Thermopolyspora flexuosa: one gene and its partner. The protein of the gene in region 2 binds, or shares a complex with, the protein of the main gene of each other region. Links are inferred from orthologs where the notes say so. Each region holds a gene or a part of one and is shown on either strand. Other genes may lie near its edges.

What was found. The genes of interacting proteins can lie anywhere in the genome.
Region 1: the proteins of mfd (region 2) and uvrA are in contact, whole or in part, in a crystal structure (PDB 4DFC), measured with the Escherichia coli proteins. The link is inferred for Thermopolyspora flexuosa from one-to-one orthologs.

What each region holds. Positions count from the first base shown.
Region 1 is NZ_VFPQ01000001.1:2,342,445-2,346,033, reverse strand. Bases 242-3,589 are described here. They hold uvrA (excinuclease ABC subunit UvrA), read right to left. Parts: upstream 3,283-3,589; coding sequence 442-3,282; downstream 242-441. Outside these bases: FHX40_RS09870 (Rieske (2Fe-2S) protein), read right to left, coding at 1-236. UniProt on the Escherichia coli protein: The UvrABC repair system catalyzes the recognition and processing of DNA lesions. UvrA is an ATPase and a DNA-binding protein. A damage recognition complex composed of 2 UvrA and 2 UvrB subunits scans DNA for abnormalities.
Region 2 is NZ_VFPQ01000001.1:288,542-293,087, forward strand. Bases 254-4,385 are described here. They hold mfd (transcription-repair coupling factor), read left to right. Parts: upstream 254-645; coding sequence 646-4,185; downstream 4,186-4,385. Other genes in these bases: FHX40_RS01285 (class I SAM-dependent methyltransferase), read right to left, coding at 254-473; FHX40_RS01295 (SurA N-terminal domain-containing protein), read left to right, coding at 4,308-4,385. In the rest of the region: more of FHX40_RS01285, read right to left, coding at 1-253; more of FHX40_RS01295, read left to right, coding at 4,386-4,546. UniProt on the Escherichia coli protein: Couples transcription and DNA repair by recognizing RNA polymerase (RNAP) stalled at DNA lesions. Mediates ATP-dependent release of RNAP and its truncated transcript from the DNA, and recruitment of nucleotide excision repair machinery to the damaged site.

The sequences.
Region 1 (3,589 bases), 2.1 Mb from region 2 along the record:
CCGACCGGGATGTCGGAGGTCCTGGCGAGCGCACCCGACGCGCCACCGGAGCCACCCGACCCGCCGCCGGAGGAGCCGCCGGAGCCCGCCTCGGCGCCCCCCGTACCGGCCGCCTGCGACGAACCGGCGGAGTCCGTCCCGCCGCCGCCACAGGCCGCCACAAGTGCCGCAAGGCCGGTGAGCCCGGCCCCGGCGACGATCACCCTGCGCCGTGTCTCGCTCGTGCTCTCAGTCATGGAGTTCAGTGAACCGCACCAGGCGGAGTGCCCTGCCCGGCTTTTCCTTAGAAAAGGTTAAGAATCCGTGATCACGTTCGTGTTCCGGGGTTGACGGCGACGGCCCCGGAGCGCGGGCAGGCGGGCGCGCGGACGCGCCGCCACCGCCGTGCGCCGGGGCCGTGAAGCGTCCGGGAGACACCGGCCCGCGCCGCGGCGGGCGTGCTCAGATGCCGAGGATCTTGCGGAGGAAGCGGCCGGTGTGGCTCGCCTCCACCTGGGCGACCTCCTCGGGGGTGCCGGTGGCGACCACGGTGCCGCCCCGGTCGCCGCCCTCGGGGCCCATGTCGATGATCCAGTCGGCCGTCTTGATCACGTCGAGGTTGTGCTCGATCACGATGACCGTGTTGCCGCCGTCGACGAGCCGGCCGAGCACGCCGAGCAGCCGCCGGATGTCCTCGAAGTGCAGGCCGGTGGTGGGCTCGTCGAGCACGTACACGGTGCGGCCGGTGGAGCGGCGCTGCAGCTCGGAGGCGAGCTTCACCCGCTGGGCCTCGCCGCCGGACAGCGTGGTGGCGGGCTGGCCGAGCCGGACGTAGCCGAGGCCGACGTCGACGAGGGTCTGCAGGTGGCGGCGGATCGCCGGGATCGCCTCGAAGAACTCCAGCGCCTCCTCGATCGGCATGTCGAGGACCTCGGCGATCGTCTTGCCCTTGTAGTGGACCTCGAGCGTCTCCCGGTTGTACCGGGCGCCGTGGCACACCTCGCACGGGACGTAGACGTCCGGCAGGAAGTTCATCTCGATCTTGATGGTGCCGTCGCCCGCGCACGCCTCGCACCGGCCGCCCTTGACGTTGAAGCTGAACCGGCCCGGCTGGTAGCCGCGCATCTTCGCCTCGGTGGTCTGCGCGAACAGCCGCCGGATGTGGTCGAACACGCCGGTGTAGGTGGCCGGGTTGGAGCGCGGGGTGCGCCCGATCGGGCTCTGGTCGACGTGCACCACCTTGTCCACGTGCTCGATGCCGAGCACCCGGGAGTGCCGCCCCGGCACGGTCTTGGCGCCGTGCAGCTCCTTGGCGAGGGCGTTGTAGAGGATGTCGTTGACCAGGGTGGACTTCCCCGACCCGGACACGCCGGTGACCGCGGTGAACACGCCGAGCGGGAACGCGACGTCGATGCCCTTGAGGTTGTGCTCGCGCGCGCCCTTCACCACGAGCTGCCGCCTGCGGTCGCGGGGGCGGCGGATCTCCGGCACCGGGATGCTGCGCCGGCCGGACAGGTACGCGCCGGTGAGCGACTCCTCGCACGCCATCAGCTCCTGCACCGTGCCGGACACGACGATCTGGCCGCCGTGCTCACCCGCGCCGGGGCCGATGTCCACCACCCAGTCGGCGGCGGCGATCGTGTCCTCGTCGTGCTCGACGACGATGAGCGTGTTGCCCATGTCGCGCAGCCGCAGCAGGGTGTCGAGCAGCCGCTGGTTGTCGCGCTGGTGCAGGCCGATCGACGGCTCGTCGAGCACGTACAGCACGCCGACGAGGCCGGAGCCGATCTGCGTCGCCAGGCGGATGCGCTGCGCCTCGCCGCCGGCGAGCGTGCCGGCCGCCCGGTCGAGGGTGAGGTAGTCGAGGCCGACGTCGAGCAGGAAGCCGAGCCGGGCGTTGATCTCCTTGATCACGCGCTCGGCGATGTGCCGTTCCCGCTCGGTGAGCTGCAGCCCGGCGAGGAACTTGGCGCAGTCGCCGATCGACATCGCCGCGACCTCGGCGATCGACCTGCCGCCGACGGTGACCGCGAGCGAGACCGGCTTGAGCCGGGCGCCCTTGCAGGAGGGGCAGGGGATCTCCCGCATGAACCCCTCGAACCGCTCGCGGCTGGCGTCGCTCTCGGCGTCGGCGTGCCGCCGCTGCACCCAGGGCACCACGCCCTCGAAGTCGGTGTAGTAGGCGCGCGTCCGGCCGTACTTGGTGTGGTAGCGGACGTGCACCTGCTCGTCGTGGCCGTAGAGCAGGGCCTTCTGCTGCTCCTTGGTGAGCCGCTCCCACGGCGTGTCGAGGTCGAAGCCGAGCGCGTTCCCCAGGGCCTCGATCAGCCGGTTGAAGTAGTCGCTGGTGTGGCCGCTCGCCCAGGGCGCGATCGCCCCGTCGCCGAGGCGGCGCTCGGGGTCGGGCACGACCAGCTCGGGGTCGACCTCCATCCGGGTGCCGAGGCCGGTGCAGTCCGGGCAGGCGCCGTACGGGGAGTTGAACGAGAACGATCGCGGCTCCAGCTCCTCGAACGACAGGTCGTCGTACGGGCAGTAGAGGTGCTCGGAGTAGAAGCGCTCGCGGTTCGGGTCGTCCTCGGGCAGGTCGACGAAGTCGAGGGTGATCGTGCCGCCGGAGAGCTGCAGCGCGGTCTCCACCGAGTCGGTGAGCCGGCGGCGCGCCGACTCCTTCACCGAGAGCCGGTCGACGATCACCTCGATGTCGTGCTTCTCGTACTTCTTCAGCGTCGGCGGCTCCTCGAGGCGGATCATGACGCCGTCGACGCGGGCCCGCGCGTAGCCCTTCGCCTGCAGCTCGCGGAACAGCTCGGCGTACTCGCCCTTGCGGCCGCGCACCACCGGGGCGAGCACCTGGAACCGGGTGCCCTCCGGGAGCTCGAGCACGCGGTCGACGATCTGCTGCGGGGTCTGCCGGGCGATCGGGCGGCGGCACTTGGGGCAGTGCGGCTTGCCGATGCGGGCCCACAGCAGGCGCAGGTAGTCGTAGACCTCGGTGATCGTGCCGACCGTGGAGCGCGGGTTGCGGCTGGTGGACTTCTGGTCGATGGAGACGGCCGGGGACAGGCCCTCGATGAAGTCGACGTCGGGCTTGTCCATCTGGCCGAGGAACTGCCGGGCGTACGCCGACAGCGACTCGACGTACCGCCGCTGGCCCTCGGCGAAGATGGTGTCGAAGGCCAGGCTCGACTTGCCCGAGCCGGAGAGGCCGGTGAAAACGATCAGAGCGTCCCGCGGCAGGTCCAGCGAGACGTCCTTGAGGTTGTGTTCACGTGCGCCACGCACGATAAGGCGGTCAGCCACGGTCGTCCCGTCGAGCTCGAGTCCGATTGTCTGTAGCGGCAAGGGCGTCACCCGGCGCATGGTAGCCAGGGCGACCGACATTTCCGGTTGGCGCTTCCGGACGGCGCTGCGGCGCCCGATGCCCCGACCCGGTGCCCCTCGCCGGGTCCCGTTCACCTAGGGTATGTGCTCCGCTCCGGGATCATGGCCGGATCCCGGGAAACCGACCGAACATGCGTGCGAACTTACCCGACGGCTCCGGGGCATGATGGACGGGGATGCCGCGGGGTGCGGCCGCGGAGCGCCTGAGAGAGCAGAAGGGAGCAGG
Region 2 (4,546 bases):
GGCGTGCCCGGCGGCACGAACCGGTGCCACAGCCGCCGCCGCAGCCACCCCGGCAGCATGCGGTCGTAGAACCCGTACGCCGAGGACCGGTCGCGCATCTCCACGAGCAGCAGCCCGCCGGGCCGCAGCGCGGTGGCCATGCGGTCGAGCACGAGCTCGGCGTGCCGGATGCGCTCCAGCAGGAACGACACGTACACCACGTCGAACGACCGCGGCGGCATGGGGGTGGCGCGCAGGTCGCCGAGGCACCAGGTGTCGAGGTCGGTGCGGGCCGCGGTGGCCGAGCGGAGGATCGGCAGGTCCTCGTCCACGCCGGTCACCCGGGCGTCGACGCCGTCGAGCCGCAACCGGGCGCCCCGGCCGCACCCCGCGACCAGGACGTCGAGCCGCCGCCCGAGCTCGTTCCCGTGCTCGCGGACGCGTTGCCCGAACACGTCGCTCTGGACCACGGGCGACCAGCGGACCTCAGACATGTCACTCATAGTAGCGAATCGACTGCACAAAGCGTCCGGGGCCGGGCGCTCGCCACCTGCGCCGCACCCGTCCCGGCACCAAGTAGCCTTGACGTGAATGGTCGCCCCCGGCGGCCCGTCGCCGTCTCGGGGGCCGCTCGTCTCTGCCAACGTGGGGCTGTGGGCATTCGCTATGTCTCTTTCCGGACTGCTCGATCTCGTCATCGCCGACCCCGGCCTCGCCGCCGCGCTTGACCGGTCCGGCGAGGACGTGAACCTGGTCGCGCCGCCCGCGCTGCGGCCGTTCGGGGTCGCCGCGCTCGCCCGCCACCGGCCCGTCCTCGCCGTGACCGCGACCGACCGGGAGGCCGAGGACCTCGCCGCCGGGCTGAGCAGTCTGCTGGAGGAGAGCAGCGTCGCCGTGTTCCCCGCGTGGGAGACGCTGCCGCACGAGCGCCTGTCCCCGCGCAGCGACACCGTGGGCCGCCGCGTCGCCGTGCTCCGCCGGCTCGCCCACCCGGTCGAGGGCGACCCGGCCGCCGGGCCGCTGCGGGTGGTGGTCGCCCCGGTGCGGGCGGTGCTGCAGCCGATCGTCTCCGGCCTCGGCGACCTGGAGCCGGTACGGCTCCGCGCGGGCGACGAGGCCGACCTCGACGAGCTCGTCGAGCGCCTGGTGGCGAACGGCTACCACCGGGTGGACATGGTGGAGCGGCGCGGCGAGGTCGCGGTGCGCGGCGGCCTGCTCGACGTGTTCCCGCCCACCGAGGAGCACCCGCTGCGGCTGGAGTTCTGGGGCGACACGGTGGAGGAGATCCGCTGGTTCAAGGTCGCCGACCAGCGCTCGCTGCAGGCGGCGCCGGACGGCCTGTTCGCCCCGCCGTGCCGGGAGCTGCTGCTCACCCCGCAGGTGCGGGACCGGGCCCGGCGGCTCGCCGACGAGCACCCGCGGCTCAAGGACATCCTCGACCAGCTCGCCGAGGGCACCCCGCTGGAGGGCATGGAGGCCCTCGCGCCGGTGCTCGCCGACGGCATGGACCTGCTGCTCGACCACATGTCCGCGGGCACCGGCGTGTTCGTCTGCGACCCCGAGCGCATCCGCGGCCGGGCCGAGGAGCTGGTGCGTACCAGCCAGGAGTTCCTCGAGGCGTCCTGGATCACCGCCGCGGCCGGCGGCGAGGCCCCGATCGACCTGCGCGAGGCCGCGTTCCGCACCCTCGACGAGGTGCGCGCCCGGGCCCGCGAGCTCGGCCAGCCCTGGTGGACGATCGCCCCGTTCGAGACCACCGACGAGGGCGGCGATGCGGTGACGCCCGCGGTCCAGGAGGCCGAGGCGTACCGCGGCGACACCCGGCGGGCGCTCGGCGACATCAAGGGCTGGCTCGGCGACGGCCGCGCCGTGGTGCTGCTCAGCGAGGGGCACGGCACCGCCGAGCGCATGGTCGAGCTGCTCAAGGGCGTGGACGTGCCCGCCCGGCTCGCGCCCGGCCTGCCCGAGCCGCCACAGCCCGGCGTCGTGCACGTCACCACCGGCCGGCTCGAGCACGGCTTCGTCACCCCGCGCCTCGCGCTCGTCACCCACACCGATCTGGTGGGGCTGAAGGCGTCCACCCGGGACATGCGCAAGCTGCCGAGCCGCCGCCGCAACATGGTGGACCCGCTGCAGCTGCGCCCCGGCGACTACGTGGTGCACGAGCAGCACGGCGTCGGCCGGTACGTGGAGATGGTGCAGCGCGTGGTGCAGGGCGCCACCCGCGAGTACCTGGTGATCGAGTACGCCAAGGGCGACCGGCTCTACGTGCCCACCGACCAGCTCGACCAGGTCACCCGGTACGTCGGCGGCGAGGCGCCCACGCTCAACCGGATGGGCGGCGCCGACTGGGCGAAGGCGAAGAGCCGGGCGCGCAAGGCGGTGAAGGAGATCGCGGGCGAGCTGATCCGGCTGTACAGCGCCCGCATGGCCTCGCCGGGCCACGCGTTCGCCCCGGACACCCCGTGGCAGCGGGAGATGGAGGACGCCTTCCCGTACGCCGAGACCCCCGACCAGCTCGCCGCGATCGAGGAGGTCAAGCGCGACATGGAGCGGCCGGTCCCGATGGACCGGCTGATCTGCGGCGACGTCGGGTACGGCAAGACCGAGATCGCGGTGCGCGCGGCGTTCAAGGCGGTGCAGGACGACCGCCAGGTGGCGGTGCTCGTGCCGACCACGCTGCTGGTGCAGCAGCACATGGCCACCTTCACCGAGCGGTTCGCCTCGTTCCCGGTGGTGGTGCGCCCGCTGTCCCGGTTCCAGAGCGACGCCGAGGTGGCCGAGACGCTGCGCGGCCTCGCCGACGGCACGGTCGACGTGGTGATCGGCACCCACCGGCTGCTCTCCCCGGAGGTGCGGTTCAAGAACCTCGGGCTGATCATCATCGACGAGGAGCAGCGCTTCGGCGTCGAGCACAAGGAGGCGATGAAGCGGCTGCGCACCCAGGTGGACGTGCTCGCGATGTCGGCGACCCCGATCCCGCGCACGCTGGAGATGGGCCTCACCGGCATCCGGGAGATGTCCACCATCCTCACCCCGCCGGAGGAGCGCCACCCGATCCTCACCTTCGTCGGGCCGTACGACGAGAAGCAGATCGCCGCCGCGATCCGGCGCGAGCTGATGCGCGACGGCCAGGTGTTCTACGTGCACAACCGGGTGCGGTCGATCGACAAGGCCGCCGCCCGGATCCGCGAGCTGGTGCCGGAGGCGCGGGTCGCGGTCGCGCACGGCCAGATGAACGAGCACCAGCTCGAGAAGATCATGGTGGCGTTCTGGGAGCGCGAGTACGACGTGCTCGTGTGCACCACGATCGTCGAGTCCGGCCTCGACGTGCCGAACGCGAACACGCTCATCGTGGACCGGGCGGACAACTACGGCCTCGCCCAGCTCCACCAGCTGCGCGGCCGGGTGGGCCGGGGCCGGGAGCGCGGCTACGCCTATTTCCTCTATCCGCCGGAGACCCCGCTCACCGAGACCGCGCACGAGCGGCTCGCCACGATCGCCCAGCACACCGAGATGGGCGCGGGCATGTACGTGGCGATGAAGGACCTGGAGATCCGCGGCGCGGGCAACATCCTCGGTGCCGAGCAGTCCGGCCACATCGCCGGGGTCGGCTTCGACCTGTACGTGCGCATGATGGCCGAGGCGGTGCAGGAGCAGAAGGCGAAGCTCGCCGGGGGCGAGCCCGAGCCGGAGCGGGCCGAGGTCAAGGTCGAGCTGCCGGTGAACGCGCACATCCCGCACGACTACGTCACCTCCGAGCGGCTGCGGCTGGAGGCGTACAAGCGCATCGCGGGCGTCACCTCGGACGACGACGTCGCCGCGATCCGCGAGGAGCTGCGCGACCGGTACGGCCCGCCGCCGGAGGAGGTGGACAACCTGCTCGAGGTGGCGCGGTTCCGGGTGCGGGCGGCGAAGGCCGGGCTCACCGACATCACGCTGCAGGGCCAGCACATCCGGTTCTCGCCGGTCGAGCTGAAGGAGTCCCAGCAGGTGCGGCTGCAGCGGCTCTACCCCAAGTCGGTGTACAAGGCGCCGACCCGGCTGCTGCTCGTGCCGGTGCCGCGCACCAAGCCCGTAGGGGGGCGGCCGTTGCGTGACCTGGAGCTGCTGAAATGGTGCCGGGACCTGGTGGAGGCGATGTTCCCGCCGGCCCCGGCGGGCCAGGCGGCGTCCGGTCAGGCGGCGGCGTCGGCGGCGCGCTGAGCCATGGCACCGGGAACGGTCGCTCCGGGCAGGTTTTCCACAGCCAGTGCGAACGAAGGATCGAGGGGGCGGGCGCCGATGGTAACGTGCCTGCGTCCCGGGCATATCGGAAGGTCGATACGGTGAAGTCGAATCGTGTGCGTTTCCTGCTGGCGGTGGCCGCCACCGCCGCGGCGCTGACCGCCTGCACCCCCGCCGGCACCGCCGCCGTGGTGGGCGGCGAGCGCATCTCCTCCGCCGAGCTGAACCAGAACATCGAGGCCGTGAAGCGGGAGGCCGCTGCGATCAACGCCGATCTGGACGCGCCCGAGGCGCTGCCCGCGAAGCTGCCCCAGGTGGTGCTCCACTACCTCGTGCTCAT